Linked DNA regions of Tunturibacter gelidoferens. The protein of the gene in region 1 interacts with the protein of each later gene in a pairwise test. Links are inferred from orthologs where the notes say so. Each region holds a gene or a part of one and is shown on either strand. Other genes may lie near its edges.

The links. The genes of interacting proteins can lie anywhere in the genome.
Region 2: the proteins of rpe (region 1) and eno interact in binary tests that used the Escherichia coli proteins (3 or more experiments, as listed by UniProt). The link is inferred for Tunturibacter gelidoferens from one-to-one orthologs.

Annotation. Positions count from the first base shown.
Region 1 is NZ_CP132938.1:441,824-446,819, reverse strand. What follows is about bases 2,047-4,810. They hold rpe (ribulose-phosphate 3-epimerase), read right to left. Parts: upstream 3,886-4,810; coding sequence 3,208-3,885; downstream 2,047-3,207. Other genes in these bases: RBB81_RS02410 (linear amide C-N hydrolase), read left to right, coding at 4,461-4,810; RBB81_RS02415 (linear amide C-N hydrolase), read left to right, coding at 4,010-4,579; RBB81_RS02425 (outer membrane protein assembly factor BamD), read right to left, coding at 2,047-3,105. Outside these bases: RBB81_RS02440 (valine--tRNA ligase), read right to left, coding at 1-57; RBB81_RS02435 (hypothetical protein), read left to right, coding at 179-673; RBB81_RS02430 (hypothetical protein), read left to right, coding at 777-1,307; more of RBB81_RS02425, read right to left, coding at 1,384-2,046; more of RBB81_RS02410, read left to right, coding at 4,811-4,952. UniProt on the Escherichia coli protein: Catalyzes the reversible epimerization of D-ribulose 5-phosphate to D-xylulose 5-phosphate.
Region 2 is NZ_CP132938.1:3,834,161-3,839,266, forward strand. What follows is about bases 954-3,827. They hold eno (phosphopyruvate hydratase), read right to left. Parts: upstream 3,100-3,827; coding sequence 1,807-3,099; downstream 954-1,806. Other genes in these bases: RBB81_RS16790 (hypothetical protein), read right to left, coding at 954-1,082; RBB81_RS16795 (cupin domain-containing protein), read left to right, coding at 1,284-1,619; RBB81_RS16805 (hypothetical protein), read left to right, coding at 3,600-3,827. In the rest of the region: more of RBB81_RS16790, read right to left, coding at 1-953; more of RBB81_RS16805, read left to right, coding at 3,828-4,517; RBB81_RS16810 (helix-turn-helix transcriptional regulator), read left to right, coding at 4,668-4,979. UniProt on the Escherichia coli protein: Catalyzes the reversible conversion of 2-phosphoglycerate (2-PG) into phosphoenolpyruvate (PEP). It is essential for the degradation of carbohydrates via glycolysis.

The sequences.
Region 1 (4,996 bases):
GGCCCAGCGTTGTTCGATAACGGACGGATCGTATGCTTTTGGAAGTTCCTGGCTCATCGGTGCTTTAAGGGTAGCATCGAGCGGCCTTCCTCGCTGATGCGGGGCGATTGGCAAGCGCTTCAGGAAAAACGGCACACCGAAGGCATCGATCACCGTACACTAGCCCACGAGGTTTTTCATGCGTAGACTGCTGTTCGCCGTTGCTCTGTTGACAGTTGCTTGTACACCCGCCTTTGCCCGCTCTTCGGAGGATCGCGCCAGTGTTGGAAACGATATTACGATTGCAGATGGAGAGACGGCGGGAGATATCGCCTGTGCGTTTTGCACGGTGCGCGTGCACGGTGAGGTGAAGGGGGATATCGCTACCTTTCTGGGATCGGTGATGGTGGATTCCGGGAGGAATATCTCGGGCGACGTGGCTTCGCTGGGTGGCGATCTCGAGATGGGCCAGGATGCGTCGGTTGGTGGCGATGTAGCGATTGCAGCGGGAGACCTGAAATTGGGTAATGGGGCTGCGATTCATGGGGAGCGGACGGTTCTGCCTGGACGCGTGTGGCTTCTGTTGCCGCTCGCTCCGTTCCTGATCCTTGCGGGACTGATCTGGTTGATCGTGTATATCGTTCGGCGCAACCGGTACCAGTTTCCCGTTTATCCGAGAGGGCGCGGATTCTAGTCGGGCTGTTGGGCCGGAGCTGGGGTACTGTAAGAAGATTAGGGAACCTGTCTCGTGGCGTCTGCGTACCACTTTCTGCACGCTGTCGTCTTTTGGGGGAATCTTGCTGAACTTTGCGCTCCGCAGCCTCGTCCTTACGCTTCTGTTTGCCTCGGCCGCGCTGGCACAGTCGCCGGGCAATCGAGCTTATGTCGGGGAGGACATTTATGTCGCATCCGGCCAGCAGGTGCACAATGCGATGTGTATCTTCTGCTCGGTGCAGGTGGAGGGCGACCTGACGGGACGCGTCATTGTGCTGTTCGGCAGCCTGAACGTGACCGGACATGTGGAGAAGGGCGCGACCGTGATCGGTGGTAACGCGGTGGTCGATTCGCAGGCGCGGATTGGCGGCGATACGACGGTATTGGGCGGCAACGCGGTGTATGAGAGTGACGAATCGTTCGGAGGAAGTGCGTATGTGCTGGGCGGACATCTCTCGCATGTGCCTCTGGCGCACGGACAAGTCAGCTCGCACCCACGAGTCTCGTTGAGCCCGTTGTTTTCGATTCTGATGGGGGTGCTGGTGTTGTTGCTGCTTTCGGCATTGTTTGTGCCGCAGGTGCGGCGGCGCATCGCCGTCAATCAGACCTCCTGAGCGGAGTGTTTTAAAACGGAAAAAAGGATGCAGCCCGGTGGCTGCATCCTTTTTTCGCTGTGATTGCTTGAAGCGGCTAGAACGGGTTCAGCTTGTTCAAGCCCTTCTTCTTCTTGTGCTTGCTGTCGGACTCGTCGCTCTTGTCGAACTCTGGCTTCTTGTTCTTTCCGTTGGCATTACCTGCCTGTGCGGCGGGCTGGGTTCCGGGCTTGATATCGTTGACTGCGTCGGGGGCGGCCGCGGCCTTTTCAGCCGCGGGAAGAGGGGTAGAGTTCGTCGGTCCAACTGCCTTCAGGCCGCCGTTGTCGGGGACGGTGGTTCCGGATGCGCCTGAGTTGAGAATCTCAACTCCGCCGATGCGGTTGCCAGAGGAAGCAGGCGGCGTTGGCGCAGCGCCCGAGATACTGGTCGTCGACGATGCTCCGCTCGCGGCACCGGCGTCGGCAGCAGGGACATCCGACAGGGCCAGCGGCGCGGCAGGTGCAGCCGGAGCCGTCGGAGCTGCACCATCTGCTGTGGGAGTGGCTGCATCAGCCGTCGTCGTCGCGGGCTTCGCAGCTGCAGGTCCGTTGGGACTCAGCGCGTCGTTGAAGTCGGTCTTGATCTGGTTCACGACGTGGGGCGCGATCGTGGGAGCTGGGTCGGCGAGGGTCGGCTCTCCATCACGAGCTGCCATGACGACGTCTGGCTGGTGAAGGACAAGGAGACGTGCTCGATCCTGCAGACGGTACTGCCTGCGGCTGTTTTCGAGCGCGACGCTGGCAGCAATCTGCTCGGGGGTGGGCTGCGGAATCTTGACGTTCATCGCATCGAGACGATCGCGCGCATCTTCGACGTGGGGTGAGGCGGAGTGCTCGAGAACCACTTTGCTGTAGGCGGCGATGGCCTCGTCGTCATAGATCTTTTCGAGCCTCGCCTTGCCTGCCTCGGGGAGCTTCATGGTGCGAACGAACCGCGCTTCAGCCTCATACGCATCGCCGAGGCCGACAAGAACGTCGTCCATGTGGCTGTACTGCGGATAGGTATCGACGACGGTCTGGAAGCGGGCGATCGTCGCGGGATAGTTGTTGTGGGTCTGGTAGAAGGCGGCGATGTTAGCTTCGCGGGTGGCCATGACCTCCTGCACCTCGCGCAGCCTCTGCTTGGCCTGAGGCACCAGAGTGGATTCGGGGAACTGCTGCAGCATCAGGCGGTACTCTTCCTCGGCGTGAGTGGCCTTGGCGTAGTCGCGGTCGGGCTTGTCCATCTGGCGAAAGTAGATGTCGCCGACGCGCATCTGGGCCTCGGCGGCCTCGGGCGCGTTGGGGAAGAAGGTGATGAAGTCTTTGTACTCCTGCTCGGCCTGGGTGAGGGCTGCGGTGCCGCCTTCCTTGTACCAGCTGTCGCCGATGGCGAGCTTGGCCTTCATCTGATATTGCGAGTCAGGATAAGTATTGAGCAGCGTTTGCAGGTCGAGACGGGCGACGTCGAAGTGTCCGCGCTTGGTCGCGTCGACGGCTTTATCGTAGAGGACCTTGTCGGGAAGCTTGGCGTCGGGTTTTTCGGCCGGCTTCATCGTCTTCTCTTTGCGGAGCTCTTTTTTGGTGTCTTTGGACTGTACGACTTTGTCCTTTTTGTTGTCTGGCGGTGTTGCGGAGAGGGTCACGCTCTCGTGTTGCTGACCGTTGGCGTCGGTGGTCGTCTGGGACGAGCCGTTTACCTGTGCCATGGCTCCGATCGAGCCGAACATCAGGCTGGCAATTGCGACTCCGGCCAGCGTGCCGGCCCTGAGAGTTGGAAAGAAAGAACGTTTGTTCATCCGCTATAGACCCCATCCGCCTCGCGCGACTGGGCGCTCAGGCTGTGTTCTATTCTAATCGTTCCTGTCTCAACCTTACTACTCGCGCGACTTCGGCCGCGCTTATGCCACTTGTACAGAGCCGGCTGCCCGGGCGATTTTGAGAAATTCGACGGCGTTCTGCTCGGTTTTGCCGGGGCTGAAGATGGCTGAGCCGGCGACGAGCATGTCGGCTCCTGCTTCGACGACCTGAGCGACGGTATCGTGAGCGACCCCGCCGTCAACTTCGATGCGAAAGTTGAGGCCCATCTCCTCGCGCAGTTCGGCGAGGTGGGCGATCTTGTCGAGCGCCAGGGGCAGGAACTTCTGGCCGCCGAAGCCTGGATTGACGCTCATGACCAGCACATGGTGCAGCATCGGAAGGACTTCTATCAGCGTATCGACCGGAGTTGCGGGGTTGAGGACGACGGCCGGGAGCATGCCGTGGAGGATGATCTGCTGGAGGGTGCGATGGAGGTGGCGGCAGACCTCCTGGTGAACGCTCATCATGTCTGCGCCTGCCTCGGCGAAGTCGTGGATGAAGTTGTCGGGATTATCGACCATCATGTGGCAGTCAAGGGGAAGACTGGTGATGGGGCGCAGCGCCTTGACGACGGGTGGGCCGAAGGTGATGTTGGGGACGAAGTGGCCGTCCATGATGTCGACGTGGAGGAGGGTGGCTCCGCCGAGCTCCACGAGGGCGACTTCGTCGGCGAGGTGGGCGAAGTCTGCGGCGAGGATGGATGCTGCCAGTTCGATCACGGGGTTCGCTCCTGAGGAGAGTTTAGCAGCGCTAGTCATGAATTTTCTTTGACTGAAGTGCAGGAGCGGAAGTAGCCCGTTATATGCTTGCCGAATTAGTGCCGGGGGAGGTTTTATGGCGAGGATGATTCGTTGGATTTGTTCCTTCCTTGTTGTTCTGACTGTTTTACCTGGCGCAGAGGTGCGCATCCTGGCGTGTACGCGGGCTGTTTACCTTGGGCCGGGCGGCGAAGTGATTACCTCTCGCTCGATGGATTGGAAGGTGGATGTAGGCACGAATCTGTGGATACTGCCTCGCGAGATGGAGCGGAACGGGGAGGTGGGAGCGCAGTCGTTGGAATGGAGATCGAAGTACGGAAGCGTGGTGGCTACTGGATATGACGTTTCAACGACGGATGGGATGAATGAGAAGGGGATGGTGGCGAATCTGCTCTGGCTGGTGGAGTCGGAGTATCCGAAGCCGGTCGCAGGGAAGCCCGGGCTGGCGATCTCACTATGGGCACAGTGGGTGCTGGACAAACTTCGCAACAGTGGCCGAGGCAGTGGACGCTCTGGAACACGAACCCTTTACATTGGTGACCGCGAATGTTCCGGGCGAAAAAAGGCTCGCTACATTGCATCTCTCGATGTCGGATGCGACCGGCGACAGCGCGATTGTGGAGTACATCGATGGCAAACAGACGATTCACCATGACCGCAAGTATCAGGTGATGACGAATTCCCCGGCGTTCGATCAGCAGCTGGCGCTGGATACGTATTGGAAGGGCATTGGCGGAACGGTTATGCTTCCAGGAACGAACCGCGCTGCGGACAGGTTTGCACGGGCTTCTTTCTACATCAACGCAATCCCACAGGGAGAGAGTCCGGATATTACGGTTGCCAGCGTCTTCAGCGTGATCCGGAATGTCTCGGTGCCTTACGGGCTTACGACGCCGGAGGAGCCGAACATCTCATCGACGCGATGGAGAACGGTGGCCGATCAGAAGAGAATGATTTTATTTCTTCGAGTCTGCGGTGACACCGAATACGTTCTGGATGAACTTCAAGGATATCGATTTCTCCGCTGAGACCGGGAAGGTGGAGAAGCTTGACCTGGGAAAGAACCAGAGTC
Region 2 (5,106 bases), 3.4 Mb from region 1 along the record:
TCGGCGGGGATGGGTTGGAAGCCGAAGTTGTCGAGATGGGCCTGGAGCGCCCAGAAGCCGTCGCCGGAGATGTTGGGATCGGTGGCGAGGGTGTGGAGGACTTGTTCGAGGTCGGCGGGGGTCTTCCAGTCGGTGCGGTCCCAACCGAATTCATTGACGATGAAGGCCTTGCCGTGGCTGGTGACGGTGGCGGCGTCGTGGCTGAAGGTGGCGGCGGTGGTAGCGGGTGCGCCTGGGCCGAGGAGGGCGTCCCAGTGGGGGTAGAACTCGAAGGTGACGAGGTCGGTGCTGGGGTTGTCGATGATTTTGGCGTAGTAGCGGAAGAGGCCGGTGGTGTCGAGGTAGAGGTGGTGGGGGTCGGTCTGCTTGATGTGGGCGCCGATGGTCTCGGACCAGGTGGAGATTTGGGCGAGGGATTCGGGTGTGGGATGGGAGAGCATGGTGAGGATGCCGCACATGTTGCAGTTCTCCCAGGCCATGATGGTGGGGTCGTCTTTGTAGCGGAGGCCGGTGATGGGGTTGAGGTGATTGAGGACGGCGTCGATGTGTTTTTCGTAGGCGGCGATGAGGGCGGGGTCGGTGAAGAAGTCTTGTGGGTTTGGCTTGCGGTGCCAGGCGAGGTATTGGCCGATGCCTCCGCCGGCGCAGGTGGCGCAGTCGCCGACGAGGGGGATGATGAGCTTCATGCCGTGTTTGCGGGCGGTGGCGACGGCGTAGTCGGAGGATGCGAAGGCGGCTTCGTTGATGTTGCCTTCGGTGGGCTCGATGCAGAGGGGGCAGCCGACGGTGTCGCCCATGGTTTGGGCTCGGACGACTTTGGCGCCCATCTCGGCGGCGGTATCAAAGGCGTCGTCGATCTCGAAGTGGCTGGGGAGGCGGGGACCCATGGGATCGTGGGGGCCGTAGCCTTCGAGGCCTAGCCACTCGATGTTTGGGCCGGAGTAGCGGAAGGGTGCGCCGGAAAGAGTGAGTTTGGTTCCGGTGCGTTGGACGAAGGCGTCGGTCTGGGCTGGGAGATGAGGGGCTAAAAGGATGATTGCTGAGGTCGCTAAGATGATGTTGCGCGTGCGGGTCCCTGACATTCGTTCTCCATCCCGGTTAGGCTGGCTTTTCTATCGCTGGCCATTATGAATGGGTGTTCAACGGTTTGCAAACTAGAGATGATGGGCTTCGCGTTCTTCGCCTAGGATGGAGCTCTCGCTTGTGCGGATCGCTTTGAGATGATCTCTATAAAGAGTTGCATGCTGAGAGTTGCGGGATCAATTGAAACGCGAGGGTTGACGATGAATGGGCAGCTTCCAGAGGTCATCACGCTGACGGCGGAGTCTTCGTTGCAGGTCGGATACGACAATCATCCGATTGCTAAGATCAATGACCATGTCGTTCGGATTGCCACGATGGTTGAACCTTACTACTGGCATTTCCATCCGAACTCGGATGAGACGTTTCTGGTGGTTGAAGGACGACTTGCCATTGAATTTGAGAGCGGATCGGTCGAGCTTGGTCCGGGACAGTTAGTGACGATTCCTCGCGGGGTTCGTCATCGGACGCGGCCGGTTGGTGGGAGGTCAGTGAACATTACGTTTGAGTTGGCGCAGAGTGAGACGGTTGCGGTTTGATGGTAAAGGTGTGGGAAGGGTGTTGGCGCTGCGGGCAAAATGCGGGGGTCCCTCCGCTGCGCCGCTCACGATGAAACTGTGAGCGGCTTCGGTCGGGATGACGTGGTTTTGGGGTGATGAGAAAAGAACATCCTTAAGTGCTGAGGCAAACCTCATACCTGAAGCACTAGAGGAACCCTCGGAGTACCTATTCGCCGAAGTTGACGGATTCGATGCCGAGGAATTCGGCGGATTGGCCTAGCTCTTCTTCGATGCGGAGGAGCTGATTGTACTTGGCAATGCGGTCGGTGCGGGAGGCAGAGCCGGTTTTGATCTGGCCGGCACCGGTGCCTACGGCGAGGTCGGCGATGAAGGTGTCTTCGGTTTCGCCGCTGCGGTGGGAGATGATGCTGGTGTAACCGAAGCGACGGGCCAGCTCGATGGCTTCGAGGGTTTCGGAGACGGTGCCGATCTGGTTGACCTTGATGAGGATGGAGTTGGCTACTTTTTGCTCGATTCCCTGCTGGAGGCGCTGGGTGTTGGTGACGAAGAGGTCGTCGCCTACGAGTTGGACTTTGTCGCCGAGGACTTTGGTGAGGTGAGCCCAGCCTGCCCAGTCGTCTTCGGCGAGGCCGTCTTCGATGGAGATAATCGGATATTTGTTGACCCAGTTTTCCCAGAAGGCGGTCATCTCTTCGGAGGAGAGCTCGCGCTTGTCGGATTTTTTGAAGATGTATTTGCCGGATGCTTTGTCGTAGAACTCGCTGGAGGCGGGGTCGAGCGCGATGGAGATGTCTTCGCCTGCGGTGTAGCCGGCGAGTTGGATGGCTTCGAGGATGAGGTCGAGGGCTTCGTCGTTGGATTTGAGTGACGGAGCGAAGCCGCCTTCGTCGCCTACTGCAGTGTTGTAGCCCTTTTTCTTGAGAACGCCTTTGAGGGTATGGAAGACTTCGGTGCCCCAGCGGAGGGCGTCGGAGAAAGTTTCTGCGCCGACGGGCATGACCATGAACTCCTGGAAGTCGACGTTGGAGTCGGCGTGCGAGCCGCCGTTGAGGATGTTCATCATGGGCGTGGGGAGGAGGCAGGCGTTGACGCCGCCGAGGTAGCGGTAGAGGGGGAGCTTGAGGGCTTCGGCGCTTGCGCGGGCGACCGCCATGGAGACTGCGAGGATGGCGTTGGCTCCGAGTTTGGATTTGTTCTCGGTGCCGTCGATGTTGATCATGGTCGCGTCGATGAGGCGTTGGTTGCTGGCGTCCATGCCGGTGAGCTCGGGCCCGAGGATGGTCTCGACGTTTTCTACGGCCTGAAGAACGCCTTTGCCGAGATAGTGCTCTTTGTCTCCGTCGCGAAGTTCTACGGCTTCGTGCTCGCCGGTGGAGGCTCCGCTGGGAACGGCGGCGCGGCCTTTGGCTCCGCTATCGAGGAGGACGTCGGCCTCGACGGTGGGATTACCGCGGGAGTCCAGAATTTCGCGTGCGTGGATAGAGACGATCTCGGTCATGTTGCTCCTGAAATTTGATTGGCTTGGTGCTGCGGAATGTTGGGCTACGATGCGATGGTTCAAGCGTTCGTTGAGCTTTGGGCGGCGGTCGACCGGGAGGGTGTTGCCGCCGGCAAGGGTGATGGATTCGACCAGCTTTGCGTCCGATGGGCTCACCTGTCGGATTCTAGCAAAGGGATGGGAGGGTTGTTGGAACGGGGATGAATTGGCGGACAATGTGTGATTGCAAGTAGAAGCAACCGCAAAGGCAACAGCAGAGGCGAAATGCGGGGGTCCCTCCACTGCGGCGACAAGTGCGTCGCCTTCGGTCGGGATGACGCGATTTTGTGTCTGTGAAAAAAGGCGTTGAAGGGCTTATTAGCAGGGTCGGTTCCGGGGTAAGGAATTTGTTCCATTGGGGCGAGGAGAGTTTTATTCTTTGGAGTGATAAGAGTACTGGAAGAATTCAGTGCTCTGAGTGGGCCAAGAGGTTTCACCGAAATTTTCACCGAGGTATCGCTATGAAGATGCACATCACTACCGCCGCTCTCGTTCTTGCTGCTGCTCCCGCGTTTTCTCAGAGTGCGATGACGGGAGTCTCTCATCCTGACTCCGCTGTGATCACGAGCACAGAGGAGACGACTCCGCAGACGCCGATTGCGAAGCCGAGTGCAGATGTGCCGGAGGTTGCTCCTTCGTCGCCGGCGGTGGAGTATGGGCCGTATGTTCCTTACAAGGGCGCAACGGTTGGCGGTTCGAGTGCTGTGGTGAATGAGACTGCGGCGGACGATCCTGATGCGATGATTGTGACGAGTGTGCCGGAGCGTGAAGGCACGTTGCGCGAAGGGACTTTGCTGAAAGTACGGATTGGCGAGACGCTGGCTACAGACAAGACGGTCGCGGGGACGAGATTTTCTGCGACAGTCACGGAGGCAATCGAGAGGAATGGGCGAGTGATCATTCCCGTTGGTTCGATTCTTGAGGGGCGAGTGACGGAGGTTCGCGGCGGACGGCGGATTTCAGGTGCAGCTCTGATGCACCTGGAGACCAATGACGTTACGCTGCCGGATGGAACGCACTATATTGTTCATGCTCAGTTGATCGATACGGGGAAGGGCGAGTTCAATGTGAACAACGAAGGCACGTTGAAGCGGAAGGACCATCCCAAGGAGACATTGGCGATCGTGGGCGGCGTGACTGGCGCGGGTGCGGTGACGGGAGCGATGATCGGCGGCGGCGTGGGCGCTGTGGTGGGTGCGGGTATTGGCGCAGGGGTCAGCACGGTGATGTGGTTGAAGCAGGATCGTCAGGCTACGCTGCCGAAGGATGAGCTGCTGGTGTTTAGCTTGACTACGCCGATGGTTTTGACTCCGCTGAGTGGGTCGCCGCTTAGTAGCTTGAACACGAGTGCGGTTGGTGGGGTGGGAGCTACGCAGTAGTTCGCAGTAGGCCGCTTCGTAGCGATGGTACCGGCGCGTGTGCAAGGGTGTCAGATGCCGCCGAATCCCGGGATTTTGTGCCGTTCTGCGACACGGAGATGTTCTTCAGTAGGCCTGCCGATCTTACGTTTGTGTAAGAAAGGATCTCCCATGGCTGTTTCTATCTCCGGCTCGTTGTCATCTCAATCGACCGTTGCTCCTCCCTCCCCCGCTGAATCGACTCCGACTGAGGTCGTTCATAAACCCGTTTCGGCAACCGGCGACACGGTGAAACTATCGCAGGCTGCACAGGTTCACCAGCTGAAGCAGCAGGGACAGGCGCTCTCTCAAATTGCTTCCAACCTCGGGATCTCGGTAGCGACGGTCGATGGCTATCTGGGTGTGACCGTACCCAAAGCCGCTTCGGTTGCCACTGCGGCTCCAAGTGCAAAGGCGGCCGCTCCAGTACCGACAAAAGAGTAACGAGTTTGTTTTTTGCAGAGACCCGCTTCGAGCATCTTTCCGTTCGCGGCGGAAAGATGCAGATGCAACGGCGTGCTGCGCGCACGGCGCGATCTGCCATCGAGGCTGACGCGCCTTCGGCGCCTTT